DNA from 3 places in the Salicibibacter cibi genome. Region 1 is predicted to be linked to each of the others. Evidence: predicted binding sites of a transcription regulator. Region 1 holds the regulator's gene; each other region holds the start of a gene.
The links. The regulator CtsR, encoded in region 1, represses protease genes until heat stress. The targets are predictions, from matches to a motif close to ATGGTCAATAAAGGTCAAACA.
Positions count from the first base shown of each region.

Region 1 (5,280 bases):
GTCGCGAGTTCGAATCTCGTCTTCCGCTCCATAGGCGCCCGTAGCTCAATTGGACAGAGCGTCTGACTACGGATCAGAAGGTTAGGGGTTCGACTCCTCTCGGGCGCGCCATTATTCATAACGGGAAGTAGCTCAGCTTGGCAGAGCACTTGGTTTGGGACCAAGGGGTCGCAGGTTCAAATCCTGTCTTCCCGACCATGATTTTAGGATTAGGGGCCTTAGCTCAGCCGGGAGAGCGCCTGCTTTGCACGCAGGAGGTCAGCGGTTCGATCCCGCTAGGCTCCACCATCAATTGCCCATTGAAAACTGAATGAAAGCCAAGCGAACGAATGAAGAAATGAAGCCAGCGCTTCCGGCACCCCCCGTGTGGGAAGCGGAACTACTTTTATGGAGAGTTTGATCCTGGCTCAGGACGAACGCTGGCGGCGTGCCTAATACATGCAAGTCGAACGGGCCCCCGAAGGTGCTTGCACCTTCGGGAGGCCAGTGGCGGACGGGTGAGTACCACGTGGGCAACCTGCCGTTGAGCTGGGGATAACACCGGGAAACCGGTGCTAATACCGAATAAGTCCTTTTTCGCACCTGCGAAGGAGGAGAAAGGCGGTCTTTAGGAAGGCCGTCGCTCAACGAGGGGCCCGCGGCGCATTAGCTAGTTGGTGGGATAAGGGCTTACCAAGGCGACGATGCGTAGCCGACCTGAGAGGGTGATCGGCCACACTGGGACTGAGACACGGCCCAGACTCCTGCGGGAGGCAGCAGTAGGGAATCATCCGCAATGGGCGCAAGCCTGACGGTGCAACGCCGCGTGAGTGAGGAAGGTTTTCGGATCGTAAAGCTCTGTTGTGAGGGAAGAACAGCTTTTGGAGGAAATGCCGAGAGTATGCCGGTACCTCACCAGAAAGCCACGGCTAACTACGTGCCAGCAGCCGCGGTAATACGTAGGTGGCAAGCGTTGTCCGGAATTATTGGGCGTAAAGGGCACGCAGGCGGTGAGGCAAGTCTGATGTGAAAGGCCGGCGCTTAACGCCGGAATGGCATTGGAAACTGCCTGACTTGAGGACAGAAGAGGAGAGTGGAATTCCACGTGTAGCGGTGAAATGCGTAGAGATGTGGAGGAACACCAGTGGCGAAGGCGACTCTCTGGTCTGTACCTGACGCTGAGGTGCGAAAGCGTGGGGAGCGAACAGGATTAGATACCCTGGTAGTCCACGCCGTAAACGATGAGTGCTAGGTGTTAGGGGTTTCGATACCCGTAGTGCCGAAGCAAACGCAATAAGCACTCCGCCTGGGGAGTACGACCGCAAGGTTGAAACTCAAAGGAATTGACGGGGGCCCGCACAAGCGGTGGAGCATGTGGTTTAATTCGAAGCAACGCGAAGGACCTTACCAGGCCTTGACATCCTCTGATCGCCTTGGAGACAAGGTTTCCCTTTTGGGCAGAGAGACAGGTGGTGCATGGTTGTCGTCAGCTCGTGTCGTGAGATGTTGGGTTAAGTCCCGTAACGAGCGCAACCCTTGAATGTCGTTGCCAGCATTAAGTTGGGCACTCGACATTGACTGCCGGTGACAAACCGGAGGAAGGCGGGGATGACGTCAAATCATCATGCCCCTTATGGCCTGGGCGACACACGTGCTACAATGGACGGTACAACGGGCAGCGAAGCCGCGAGGTGGAGCGAATCCCCGGAAAAGCCGTTCTCAGTTCGGATTGCAGGCTGCAACCCGCCTGCATGAAGCTGGAATCGCTAGTAATCGCGGATCAGCATGCCGCGGTGAATACGTTCCCGGGCCTTGTACACACCGCCCGTCACACCACGAGAGCCGGCAACACCCGAAGTCGGTGAGCGAACCTTAGGGACGCAGCCGCCGAAGGTGGGGCTGGTGATTGGGGTGAAGTCGTAACAAGGTATCCCTACCGGAAGGTGGGGATGGATCACCTCCTTTCTAAGGAGCTATACCGGTCCCTCGGTGAAGGGATCGGAGGCAAACGCTTGGGCTTTCATTCAGTTTTGAGCGGGCAATTTGCAACTGATATTCCTACATATTTTCACAGATGGGCCTGTAGCTCAGTTGGTGAGAGCGCACGCCTGATAAGCGTGAGGTCGGTGGTTCGAGTCCACTCAGGCCCACCATCTGATTTTAATAAATGGGGCCTTAGCTCAGCCGGGAGAGCGCCTGCTTTGCACGCAGGAGGTCAGCGGTTCGATCCCGCTAGGCTCCACCATAAGCGATAAACACAGACGGCACTGCGGTCTGTTTTTTTATGTGATTAAATGGATGTGTAGTTTTTGGAAACTTGGTCTGCTCTCACTTCTCTCCGCCTCTTTTATCCTTATCGGAAATATAATCCTTTTTTATGGCATGAATGCTTTTATTTCAGGCTATCCTGTTACCGTGGATGGCTTTTTTTAATCGGCAAGTGGGCAAGTGCCGACTTGAAAATGCAATGAATTTGTATTATATTAAAGTCAAAGATAGTCAAGGTCAGGGGGTGGGTATGATGGGGAATAACATTTCTGATGTCATTGAACATTATATAAAATCGATTTTGACCAAAGAAGAACAGAATTTAATAGAAATAAAAAGAAGTGAACTTGCCAAGCACTTTGAATGTGTACCTTCGCAAATTAACTATGTGATTCGCACCAGATTTACAGTAGAGAAGGGCTATGTTGTTGAAAGTAAACGTGGCGGCGGTGGTTATATTCGGATTACAAAAGTACGGCATGCAGATCATCAGGAATTGTGTGACCAATTAATTGATCACATTGGGAAGGCCATTGATCAAAGGATGGGAAAAAGCATTGTTCTTCGATTATTGGAAGAGGGGGCTATTAGCAAGCGAGAAGGGAATATGATGCTTGCGGCGATCGAACGGGAGGTCATCTCTCTTCCGGTTCCTGCTCACCGCGATATGATCCGGGCGAATGTTTTGAAAGCAATGCTTTCGAGTTTGAAGTATAAGATTTAACTTAGAGGGGAAGTGGGTTCGTGCAGTGCCAGGAATGTAATCAACGCCAGGCAACCCTGCATTTCACGAAGATTGTTAATGCGGAAAAAACAGAGATGCATTTATGCGAAGTGTGTGCCAAGGAAAAAGGCGATGAATTCCCGGGTTCAAATAGTTACTCCATTCATGACCTCCTGTCTGGTTTATTGAATGTAGACCCAAACACGAGTAATGGCGCAGGCTATTCCCAGAAGGTGCAAAAAGAATTTGCCTTGCAATGTCCAAAGTGCGGGATGAATTACAAAGATTTTATAAACAATAGCCGCTTTGGTTGTTCTTATTGCTATCAAGCGTTTAGTGGCAAGCTTGACCCAATTCTTAAACGTGTGCATGGGGGAAATCATACACACACCGGAAAAATTCCGAAACGACAAGGCGGCAGGCTAAAGTTGCAAAGAGAAATATACTCATTAAAAACGAAAATGCAAGAGCATATCGATCGTGAGGAATTTGAGCACGCCGCTGAGGTTCGCGATAAAATTCGGGAGTTGCAAGAGACTAAGGAGAAGGAGGAGGGGCAGTAATGTCTTTGGAGCAATTTATCTCTCATGCAATCAGCCCGTGGATAAAAGATCCCGGTCCTGATGATGACATTGTTATGAGCACTCGCATTCGGCTAGCCAGAAACCTTGAAGATTTCCCCTTCCCTTCTTCTACTTCCCAAGATGCGGCGAGGGCACTCTATAAACATGTTTATGAGCGATTGTCCCAAACAAGCGAGGAAATGGTTGGGAAATTGATATGGTTGCCGATGGATGGACTTTCAAAAATTGAAAAAACCGTTCTTGTCGAAAAGCATTTAACGAGTCCGCAGCTTGCACAAGAATCTAAGCAAGGTGCTGTTGTATTGAATAACGATGAAACGATTAGTATGATGGTAAATGAGGAAGACCATTTAAGAATCCAATGTTTATCTCCCGGCTTTCAATTATCCGAAGGCTATAAATCTGCAGATAAGCTTGATGATTGGATTGAATCCCATGTAACCTATGCGTTTGATGAAAAAAAAGGATATTTAACGAGCTGTCCCACAAATGTGGGCACAGGTATGCGAGCTTCGGTTATGATGCATTTGCCAGCGCTTGTCACCACGCAACAATTAAATCGAATTTTGCCTGCCGTCAGTCAGTTGGGACTTGTTGTTAGAGGAATTTACGGGGAAGGCAGCGAAGCTAGAGGGAACCTGTTCCAAATCTCTAACCAGATGACGTTAGGCAAATCAGAAGAGGATATTATTGAGGAATTACGCGGCGTTGTGCTCCAACTGATCGAAAGGGAGCGAAACACCCGACAGGAGTTGCTTAAACACAGTCAATTACAGCTTACTGACCAGGTTCATCGCTCCTATGGTATTTTGGCAAACAGTCGCATCATAGAATCGAAGGAAGCTGGCAATCACCTGTCCACGCTTCGGTTAGGGATCGATTTGGATTTAATCCGTGGCATAGAGGGTAATATCCTTAATGAGTTGATGGTTTTAATTCAGCCTGCGTTCCTACAACAGTTTGCAGAACGGGAATTAACAGCCGATGGCCGCGATGAACGACGGGCAACGTTAATTCGCGAAAGATTAAAGCTTGAAAATATACAAGACGGAGGTGGCGAAACATGATGTTTGGCCGTTTTACAGAGAGAGCACAAAAGGTACTCGCGCTCGCCCAGGAAGAAGCTGTGCGGCTTGGCCATACAAATATTGGGACCGAGCATATCCTGTTGGGTTTGCTTCGTGAAGGTGACGGCATTGCCGCTAAAGCCTTGCAGGCCTTAAATTTGGGACCCGACCAAGTTCAACAAGAAGTTGAGAACCTTATAGGACAAGAAGCAAACGGAACAATGAAAAAGCAAACGCCCCATTACACGCCCCGTGCGAAAAAAGTAATCGAACTATCCATGGACGAAGCGCGAAAATTAGGCCACTCTTACGTAGGCACCGAGCATATTCTCCTCGGCCTGATTCGGGAGGGCGAAGGCGTGGCAGCACGTGTATTGAACAACTTGGGTGTAAGCTTGAACAAAGCCCGTCAACAAGTGCTGCAATTACTTGGCAGCAATGAATCTTCCGGCAACAATGGCCAGCAGGGAGGAAGTGCGGCAGGAGGAACTGTGAACACGCCTACCCTTGATGGTCTGGCTCGAGACCTTACGGCAGTCGCAAAAGAAGAGAGCCTGGATCCGGTCATTGGCAGGGAGAAAGAAATTCAACGTGTGATTCAAATCCTTTCGAGACGGACAAAAAATAATCCGGTGCTAATCGGAGAGCCCGGTGTAGG
Region 1 is NZ_CP054706.1:129,781-135,060, forward strand. Features, by position in the region: tRNA gene HUG20_RS00610 (tRNA-Gly) at 1-31, shown strand, start outside; tRNA gene HUG20_RS00615 (tRNA-Arg) at 35-111, shown strand; tRNA gene HUG20_RS00620 (tRNA-Pro) at 122-198, shown strand; tRNA gene HUG20_RS00625 (tRNA-Ala) at 213-288, shown strand; rRNA gene HUG20_RS00630 (16S ribosomal RNA) at 385-1,944, shown strand; tRNA gene HUG20_RS00635 (tRNA-Ile) at 2,056-2,132, shown strand; tRNA gene HUG20_RS00640 (tRNA-Ala) at 2,149-2,224, shown strand; gene HUG20_RS00645 (CtsR family transcriptional regulator) at 2,501-2,971, shown strand; gene mcsA (protein-arginine kinase activator protein McsA) at 2,992-3,534, shown strand; gene mcsB (protein-arginine kinase McsB) at 3,534-4,622, shown strand; gene HUG20_RS00660 (ATP-dependent Clp protease ATP-binding subunit) at 4,619-5,280, shown strand, end outside.

Region 2 (5,280 bases), 430 kb from region 1:
AGGTTCGGAGGCTGTGATTTGTGATGAAGACCATTTAAAAGCGCTGGGTTTGCATGCGATCCAAGATGATTTCATCCAAACAGACGGCTCGGTGTTGCGTCATAATGCGGAAAAAATTGCCCGGATGATTCTCGAAGGTTAAGGAAGTTTGATCAAAAAGGTGGTGAATGTGGCTTGTCTTCGTTTGCGGCAATGACGAAAAAAGAACTCACACAGATCCGTGCAGATGATTGCTGTGTAAAAGCGGAACTTTCCGCACTTATCCAAATGACCGGTGCTCTTAATATTTCGGAATCGCGTACGACTTTGGATATAACGACCGAGAACGCGGCGATTGCACGAAGGTTTTATACGCTTCTGAAGCAACGGTATGAACACATGAAGGCCGAACTCGTCGTTCGTAAAAAAATGCGATTAAGGAAAAACAATATTTACATCGTTCGCGTGTACCGTTTTGTGGAAGAAATTTTAGCTGATACAAACGTGACGGCCAACGGGCATACGTTTGCGCAGTCGATTTCAGAACATACATTTGAGAATCATTGTTGCAAAAGAGCGTATTTACGGGGAGCCTTTCTCGCAGGTGGGTCCATTAATCATCCGGAGACATCATCCTATCATTTGGAGTTGTTTTCTTATTATAAAGAACACAATCAATCGCTCTTGGCGTTAATGTTGGAATTTGATCTGGATGCCCGTGTACTGGAGAGAAAAAAAGGGTATATTGTTTATATTAAGGAAAGCGAGAAGATCACCGAGTTTCTCAATATTATCGGTGCTCATCAAGCACTGCTCTATTTTGAAGATGTTCGGATTGTGAAGGATATGCGTAACTCTGTCAATCGACTCGTAAACTGTGAGACAGCAAATTTGAACAAAACGGTAGGAGCTGCCTTGCGGCAAGTGGAAAATATAGAGCTTGTCACGCGAGAGATCGGTTTGGAAAGCTTGCCTTCCAAAGTGCGTGAAATGGCCGAACTTCGTGTGAAGCATCAGGATGTCACCTTGAAGGAATTGGGTGAAATGGCAGAGAGCGGGAAGGTGAGCAAATCCGGGGTCAATCACCGGTTGCGAAAAATCGACGAACTGGCTGAACGAATTCGTAATCGCGAATCGTTGCCACAAGGATGATAAACAGCAGAAAGGATGGGTCGCGATGGTCGAGCGTGACGTGGTAGTGAATTTAAAAATGGGCTTGCAGGCGCGACCGGCCGCCCTATTCGTGCAGGAAGCCAATCGCTTTCATGCGGATATCAACCTTATCAAAGGGACACATGAGACCAACGCCAAAAGTATTATGGGAGTAATGAGTCTTGCCGTCCGCAATGGGACAACGATTCGCATAGCTGCTGATGGCGGCGATGAAGAAGAAGCAGTAAAAGCGCTTGGGCAATTTGTAAGCGAGGAATGAAAAAAACCACGCAGGTCGCGTGGTTTTTTAGGTGGGGAAGGATCGGTTATTTTTCTGTGCTTTCATTCTTCTCGAAGATTCGATCGATGAGCCCATACTCTTTTGCTTCTGGTGCAGTCATGAAGTTATCCCGGTCGGTGTCCCGTTGGATTACTTCGAGCGGCTGGCCTGTTCGCTCGGCGAAGATATTGTTCAATTTTTCCCGCATTTCCAGAATACGACGCGCATGAATTTCAATATCGGATGCCTGCCCTTGTGTTCCTCCAAGCGGTTGGTGGATCATAATTTCACTGTTCGGGAGGGCGAAACGTTGGCCTATTTCTCCTGCATTGAGCAAGAAAGCGCCCATAGAAGCAGCCATGCCGATGCAAATAGTCGAAACCTTAGGTGTAATATATTGCATCGTATCATAAATGGCCATGCCGGCGGAAATGGAACCTCCGGGGCTGTTAATATAAAGGGAGATGTCCTTGTCCGGATCCTCCGCTTGGAGGAAAAGCAATTGGGCTACGATTGTATTGGCCACATTGTCATCGATCCCTGATCCGAGCATGACGATACGGTCTTTTAACAGACGTGAATAAATGTCATAAGCCCGCTCCCCGCGGTTTGTTTGTTCAATAACTGTTGGTATTAGATGCATAAATCTAATCCTCCTTCATTTCGTTTGCAATATGGGGTTACTGCTTATATCATACCCTATTGGTCAATAAAGGTCAAATACATTGCATTTATTCATCACCCATTACTATGTTTACCTTTTTTCGTAAACTTCAAACCGTTTTTTCCTGATATGGATCGGTATTAGAAGGGAATATCCGCGAGAAACAGGAGAATGCAATTTTAAATCGATATTAGAATGAATGACACACTACCCTAGCTTCTGGATGTTAAATGCGATATAATTACATTAGAAAAACTTGACTTATCGTCAAGGATGGCGAAGGTCAAAGTATTACTTATACTATCATTCGAAGAATTAATACATTCTGATAGTGTAAAATGAAATTGTAACATTCGCGGAGGGGGATTCCATGTTTGGCCAAGAACGCTTAGAGCAAACGGAACGGTATGCCCGGGAGCAGGAACTGACGGCGAATGAAGCAGCTACTGAACTCGAAAAGCTGGCCGAAGCCTTAAGAACCACCGGTTCATTTGATTTCTTGCAGGATGATCGCACGTATGTGCAAGCTCATATCCCTTCTTATATAACGATGAATAGCGAGTATGTGCAAAAGAAGCAAACGCACACCGTCCGTCTAACTTTTTCATGGTTGGAACAGAAATAATTTTGTGCTATCTTCATAGAAAGCGCTTACAAAACTAGGGGGCGCACCATGAATCTTGAAATGGGACTTATTCAACAACAAACGATGAAACTCGTGATGACCCAGCAATTGCGACAGGCCATTTCTTTGTTGCAATACTCTACATTGGAATTATCTGAATATATAGAAGAACAAGCGTTGGAAAATCCATTGCTGGATGTCAATGAGGCGGATAGGGACGAAGGGATCCGGGATAGCCCGGTGTTATGGAACGATCGTGAGGAAAGCAGCGGGGAGCAGGGGAAAGAACCTTTCATTGATCGTTTGGGAAATGCCCGTCAAGGGTTAACGGTTCATCTCATTGATCAACTTCGAATGCTTGATTGTGAGGGGGAAACAAAGGAACACCTGAAATATTTTATCCATAATTTAGATGAAAACGGTTATTTAGTTGTGAATGAAAAAGAAGCGTCAATTGAACTCGGCATCACCCCCGACCGTTTCCATGAATTATGTGCGCTTTTGCAAAACTTTGATCCCGTTGGCGTGGGGGCGCGATCTTTATCGGAATGCCTGTTGTTGCAGTTGCAAGCGCTTCCTGAGGAGCATCCGATTGTTGAAACGATTGTTGCCCATTATTTGCAAGCGTTCGCAGAGAAAAAATGGAAATGGTTGGCGGAAGAAATGCAAATTACCCTTGAAGAAATACAAGATGCCCATGATTTCATCCAAACGCTGAATCCTCGCCCTGCCCAAGGGTTTAGTGAAAGTGAAGCGGATTATATCACACCGGATGTCTATATAGAAAAAAACAATGGAGAGTGGACGGTCGTTTTAAATGATGATTCCTTGCCGAGGATTCGTTTGAATCGCCAATACCGAAATCTTCTTCATCAAAAAAACGATAAAGAAACGTTTGAGTATGCCCAGTCCAAATACAAACAACTCGTGTGGCTGTTGAAAAGCATTGACCAGCGGCAACAAACGATTCGTGCCGTAACAGAAGCGATCGTCGAATATCAGCAAAGCTTTTTGGAAAACGGCGAGTTGCGTCCGATGACACTCAAACATATTGCCGAACGGGCAGATGTTCATGAATCGACGGTTTCACGAACGACAAATGGGAAGTATGTACAGACCCCACGCGGATGTTATGAGTTAAAAGCATTTTTCAGTAAAGGTGTATCCGGCAATGACGGCGAAGATATTTCGGCAATGATGGTGAAAGAAGCGCTCCGTTGCTGGATTGAGCAGGAGGATAAACAAAAACCAATCTCTGATCAGAAAATCGCCGATCGCTTTAAACAGGAAGAAGGGGTTACAATTTCTCGGCGCGCGATCGCCAAATACCGTGATGAACTTAACATCCAGGCTTCATCCAAACGAAAGCGCTTTGCATAAACCGTCCTCATCGGGCGGTTTTTTTGTTTGGAACAGAGATAAAAGAGATGAATATGGTCGCCATGAACCTGTCATGGTGACCGGCTGGCATCAGAAACAAACGATACCGTCACCATGCAGCACCATAATGAGGGATTGCTGAACAACTTACATATATTAGTTGGAGTCGGGATGCCGCTTCCATGGCTTCGCTTTCCGCTGACGAACGGTCAAGCCTCCTCGCGCAAAAACCGGCGCTGCGGGGGCTTGACGCGTCCGTTTTTCCGCTGGAGTCTCGCCATTGCAGCACCGTCCCTCCGTGTGTTGCCAGACGTGCAAGGGTTTTCTGCTTTTAGGATAGATTTTCTTGCATCTAGTTTTGACAACATCAACGGAAAATGCTTATGTGCCAATCCTTTTCCGTTATTCAGCAGTCCCTAATGATACCCAAGCTTATAAATCACATGTACATTTGTTTGGCCAGGAATGGAGGCATTTTTAACATTGCAAACAAAAAGAGAATGATTTATAATCAAGGTAACACTTATTGGGAACGAAAATGACTAATAGGGACAATATTGTTCCCGAAAAAAGAAGTGATCTTTTCAATGTTGGATCTTCTGGAATGGCAAAAGAAACTACAACCCGACATTATGGAGAATTTAAACCGCCGGTTTGATATTTTGCGATTTATCCGTGTGAGTGCTCCGGTGGGCAGGCGAACAATTTCCGCTTCACTGCAAATCTCGGAACGAGTCCTTCGCAACGAGGTAGAACTTTTCAAGGAACAAAACCTGTTGGAAGTGAAATCCGGAGGAATGGATTTGACGGAGGAAGGGCGTATGTTGCTTGATCAACTGGGGCCGAGCATGCAAAACATTTCCGGGCGTTCACAGTTGGAAGCTGATTTACAGCAATCCCTTCATATTTCGCGTGTGATTGTGACGAGCGGCGATAGTGATGGCCAACCGTGGGTGAAAAAAGAAATGAGTCGTGCCTGTGTCAGCGAGATGATTCAAACCCTCCGCACCGACGATGTCGTTGCCGTTGCAGGCGGGACGACCCTCGCGACGTTGGCGGAATCCGTGTCTCCTCATCCAAACTTGCAACATGTTACATTTGTTCCCGCTCGCGGTGGTCTTGGGGAAAATGTTGATTTGCAATCGAACACGATTTGCGCGGCGTTGGCGAGAAGTGCTAACGCTCAATATCGATTGTTGC
Region 2 is NZ_CP054706.1:3,517,779-3,523,058, reverse strand. Features, by position in the region: gene HUG20_RS17550 (gluconeogenesis factor YvcK family protein) at 1-142, shown strand, start outside; gene whiA (DNA-binding protein WhiA) at 193-1,131, shown strand; gene HUG20_RS17540 (HPr family phosphocarrier protein) at 1,157-1,411, shown strand; gene clpP (ATP-dependent Clp endopeptidase proteolytic subunit ClpP) at 1,458-2,054, opposite strand; gene HUG20_RS17530 (hypothetical protein) at 2,446-2,700, shown strand; gene rpoN (RNA polymerase factor sigma-54) at 2,749-4,080, shown strand; gene HUG20_RS17520 (ubiquitin family protein) at 4,190-4,369, opposite strand; gene HUG20_RS17515 (sugar-binding transcriptional regulator) at 4,668-5,280, shown strand, end outside.
Region 2: the regulator CtsR is predicted to act here: its motif matches at 2,114-2,134, upstream of clpP (ATP-dependent Clp endopeptidase proteolytic subunit ClpP).

Region 3 (5,280 bases), 950 kb from region 1:
CGATGACCTTCACCCTGCTGACGAGCAGTTTTACAAGCGGGCTCGCGATTCATGAAATGCGGCTTGGAAATGTGACACGCATGATGATTTGGATAGGGATCACGCTACTTTTGGGACTTGGCTTTTTGGGAATGGAAATTTATGAGTTTGTGGAGTATGCCAGTGAAGGAGCAACCTTGGCTACGAGCGCTTATTGGTCCTCCTTTTTCCTTCTTCTCGGGACTCACGGCCTGCACGTTGCCATGGGTGTGGCTTGGTTCATCATTATTCTGATTCAAGTTAAAAGGCGGGGATTAACCCCGGTGACTGCCAATAAAACGTTTATTGCCAGCCTCTATTGGCACTTTCTCGATGTTATCTGGATTTTCATCTTTACAGGCGTATACTTGTTAAGGTTGGTGATCGCATGAGTAACGGAACAACTTCCACAAAAAAAGGGCATTTCCCGTGGAAACACGTCGTCGGCTTTATCAGTTCCATCGTATTAACGTTGGTCGCTTTGTGGATTGCTTTTTATTCAGCGTTCAGTGTCCGGACGATCGTCGTATTGATCTTTGCGCTTGCCTTTATCCAAGCTACCTTGCAACTGCTGATGTTCATGCATATGGCCGAAAGCAGCAATGGCAGGATTCAAGTGGGACATATTCTCTTTTCTGCCTTTGTCGCTATTGTTGTTGCCGTCGGTTCTTATTGGGTAATGGAGTTTGGCATACACCTGGATCACCATATGTAATCGCCAATTATTCTGCGGAACGATAAAAAAATCCCAGTCTGCGCGGACTGGGATTCCTTAATCGGTTGCGAAACGTTTCCACCATTCCGGCTTTACATACAGAATAATTGCGGCCACGTGGGCAAGAAGCACGTTGAACGAAAACAAAACCATGAAAAACGTGTGCGTTTCAGGTGTTAATAAATCAGCCACATAAAAACCGGACATGATCCACATCACAATTAAAAGCGGTAAGCCGGCGATTGCCAACCAGCGTTTTTCTTTCCATAAAAACAGCGGGGTAGCGCTGGCAATAAACAAATATAAAAAGAAGATCCCCATATCCCCATCTCCTTGTATTCACATTCTCATCACATTTATTGTAACAAATACTTGACGATTTTACACTAATTCAAAAAGAAAAGAATTAGAATGTTAGGAAAAGATAGTCGCAGATAAAATGGAAAAATATTTATCAAACAATCGAAGAGCAATCAGCAGGGATTGTTATGGCCATAAAAGCACCCTAAAGCTGTTTGCTTGTGAATGATTGAGCATATAAAGTAGATAGTGAAAGACAAATAATTAATAAGTCAAGGAGTGTTCAACGTTGCGTACTGATTTGTATCCTTCACGGGTAGGGAAGAATGCAGAAATAATGAAGCGAACAGATCCAGTGATTCATAATCGGGGAAAAATGGATGGTCCGTTAACGTCGAAGCAGCTTGATTCTTACGAGGACAATGGCTACCTGATGCTCGATGACGTGTTTAGCGACGAAGAAGTTAGCATCATGTCTGAACACCTTAATGACACATTAGCGGCACAAAGAGGGCAAAAATCGGAGACTGTCGTCCTTGAACCTGAAGGGGATGAAGTGCGTTCGATATTTGAAGTCCACAAACATAACGATTTTTTCAGCCGGCTTGCTGCAAATGAACACCTCGTCAAAGCAGCGCAGCAATTGCTCGGAAGTGACGTCTACATCACGCAGTCCCGCATTAACTTTAAACCCGGCTTTAGCGGCAAGGAATTTTATTGGCACTCTGATTTTGAAACGTGGCACGTAGAAGACGGCATGCCTAACCCGCGCGCGGTCAGTTGTTCGATCATTTTGACCGACAATTACGAATACAACGGTCCGCTCATGCTGATTCCGGGATCCCATCAATGGTATGTGTCATGTCCGGGAGAGACGCCGGACGCAAATTACGAACAGTCCCTTCAAAAACAAGAGCTCGGTGTTCCTGATCCGGAAAGTTTAAACAAATTATTTGAAAAAGCAGGAAAACAAATCGATCGTGCGACCGGAAAAGCCGGTATGGTACTGTTCTTCGAAAGCAATACGATGCATGGTTCCAGCGGCAATATTTCACCTTTGCCGAGAAGCAACGCTTTTTTTGTCTACAATTCGCTTGAAAATCAACTAGAGGAACCGTTTGGAAATGCAAAACCGAGACCTGAGTTTCTCGCTAATCGCGATCAGATTAAACCGATTCAGCCGCGATCGACGTTTAAAGAAAAAGCAGGATTGAAATAAATCTATACGCTCGTTTGCACGTGTGTGCAAGCGGGCGTTTTTATTGTTTTTAACCCAAAAAAGAAATAGGTGTAATCATGATCGATAGTAACAGCTACGGAAAAACACGACGCTTTCCGTGTGCCCCAAGCTCAGCCTCCTCATAGAAAAACTTGGCTTCCACCAAGTTCTAGTGGTACTCCCTTAACAAAGTTAAACATTTTTAAAGTGGAAGAAAGAAATTCGCTTTTTTCTGCGGGGTCTTCTCACTGCGCTTTCCCACAGGAGTCTTCGTGTTTTTCCTCCGCTGGCTAGTGCAAGTGGCTGTCTCATGGCGTCCGAACGAGCGATTGGCTTTTGTTTTCGGTCGCCATGACCATTTCATGAAAACCGGGAGTCCTGCTTCGAAGGAAGATATTCGGTCATTGACGAGAGTATTTGATACCTTGACTCGGGCAGTGACAGTTTATCCGGTCGATAGCCCTGGTGTGAAGTCCCAATCAGGCCTTCCGGTAGTCGGTGTGATCACTTATTTCAGCCTTTCTGCACTAGTGTTATTATCATCATTTACTGAAAACAACTATAGATTTTGGTGAAAGACCAAAAAAAAATTAAACAAAACACTTGAAAGTCAAAGAAAGTCAAACTATAATAGAAGTATGCAAAGGTCAAATATAGTCAAAGTCAATTCAAAGACAAACGTATACAAACAACCAAAAAGAAAACAGAACAAGGAGGAAGCAGATCGATGAGATGTGATCATTGCCAACAAAACGAAGCGCGAATTCAGATGAGAATCAATGTAAACGGAAATCAACAGCAGATGAATCTATGCAAGCAGTGCTACCGCGACATTCGCAATCACATGCGCCAGCCTACCGGCATGAGCGGCCAATCGCAATTTGATCAAATGATGAACGCGATGGGCGGCAACCAACAGGGGCAACAATATACGAATGCCCAAACGCAGCAAGGCGCCGGTCAAGGTGGCGGCTTACTCGACGAACTGGGGAGAAACCTTTCCCACAGTGCCAACAATGGTGAAATAGATCCGATTATCGGCCGGGATCAAGAAGTGGAACGCGTCATTGAAACGCTAAACCGCCGAAACAAAAACAACCCGGTGTTGATCGGTGAAGCAGGTGTCGGGAAGACTGCGATCGCAGAAGGCTTGGCCCTGCGTATCTTGCAAAACCAGGTTCCGAATAAGTTGAAAAATAAACAGATCTATTTGCTTGACGTTTCTTCGCTCGTCGCCAACACAGGTGTCCGCGGCCAATTTGAAGAACGAATGAAACAATTGCTTGCGGAACTGAAAGAGCGTGACGATGTCATTGTATTCGTCGATGAGGTGCACCAAATTGTCGGTGCCGGCTCCGCAGAAGGGTCAGCAGATGCCGGTAACATCATGAAGCCCGCACTTGCCCGCGGAGAAGTGCAATTGATTGGTGCCACAACGCTAGCAGAGTATCGAAAAATCGAAAAAGATGCTGCTCTTGAACGTCGTTTTCAACCGGTCATGGTTGATGAACCGTCGCTGGAAGATGCGAAGAAGATTCTCGCGGGCATCCAGCCGAACTATGAGAAGTTTCACGAAGTCACCTACACGCAAGATGCTATTGAAGCATCGGTTACCTTAGCCGATCGCTATATTCAAGACCGATTTTTGCCGGATAAAGCGATTGACCTTATGGACGAAGCCGGTTCGAAAGTGAACTTGCTCATCAGCGACTTGGATGATGGCGAAATCGCTAAACGTTTGGAAGAGATTAAGATTGAAAAAGAAGAGGCGACGAGCCAGGAAGATTATGAACGAGCGGCTAAGCTTCGCACCGAAGAATTGCAATTACAAGAGAAACAGCAGGAAGCAAAGTCGGAATACAAACATGAGTCCGTCGTAGATGTTGCCCGCATTCAAGCGCTCGTAGAAGTCAAGACAGGCATTCCGGTTCGCCGTCTTCAAGAAGACGAACAGAAAAAAATGCGCGATTTGCCGGAGCGCTTGAACAGTCAAGTGATCGGGCAAGAAACAGCCGTTGAAAAAGTAGCGAAATCCATTCGCCGTAATCGCGCCGGCCTTCGCCGAGGAACACGACCGATTGGTTCATTCTTGTTCATCGGACCAACAGGAGTCGGGAAAACCGAACTCTCCAAAACATTGGCTGAAGAAATGTTCGGTGACCGTGAAGCGATGATCCGTTTGGACATGAGTGAGTATATGGAAAAACACTCCATATCCAAACTCATTGGTTCCCCACCCGGATATGTCGGACACGATGATGCCGGTCAATTGACAGAACAAGTGCGCCGCAAGCCATACAGTATTATTTTGCTGGATGAAATTGAAAAGGCTCATCCGGATGTGCAGCACATGTTCTTGCAGATCATGGAAGATGGCCGACTCACGGATAGCCAAGGCCGTACGGTAAGCTTTAAAGACACGGTTCTCATCATGACGTCCAACGCTGGAAGCGCGTTGAAAAAAGTGACGGTAGGCTTTGGCGCCGATGAGGAAGAGTCCAACGTTATGGAAGGGTTGACCGATTACTTCAAACCAGAATTTCTCAACCGTTTCGACGGGATCGTCCGTTTCAATGAATTGTCTCGCGAGCACCTTGTAACGATCGTCGATCTTATGCTCGAGGATCTAAAAGACGCTGCGGCCGAACAAGGACTTACCATTGAAGTAACGAGAGATGCCAAACAAAAAATGGCAGAACTCGGTTACGATCCGACCTTCGGTGCACGACCGCTCCGCCGTGTCATCGAGGAATACGTCGAAGACGGAATCGCCGATGTCCTGTTGGTAAATGAAGAAGTGAAAAATATTGCGGTAAACGTACGAGATGAAAAACTGAATGTGACAACGAAATAAGGAAAGCAGCCCGAAGGGGCTGTTTTTTTTATGGACCTCTGCTTGCAATTGTTTGGGAGCCATGAATCTACAAAATCTCGCATATTATGGCGTCATCGGGTAATGATGACGCCATAAAACAACTCAATTTATACATTTAATGGCGTCTATTGGCAACAATGATACCATAAATGG
Region 3 is NZ_CP054706.1:1,078,369-1,083,648, forward strand. Features, by position in the region: gene qoxC (cytochrome aa3 quinol oxidase subunit III) at 1-410, shown strand, start outside; gene qoxD (cytochrome aa3 quinol oxidase subunit IV) at 407-733, shown strand; gene HUG20_RS05410 (spore morphogenesis/germination protein YwcE) at 791-1,054, opposite strand; gene thpD (ectoine hydroxylase) at 1,323-2,252, shown strand; gene HUG20_RS05420 (hypothetical protein) at 2,525-2,827, shown strand; gene HUG20_RS05425 (ATP-dependent Clp protease ATP-binding subunit) at 2,980-5,106, shown strand.
Region 3: the regulator CtsR is predicted to act here: its motif matches at 2,859-2,879, upstream of HUG20_RS05425 (ATP-dependent Clp protease ATP-binding subunit).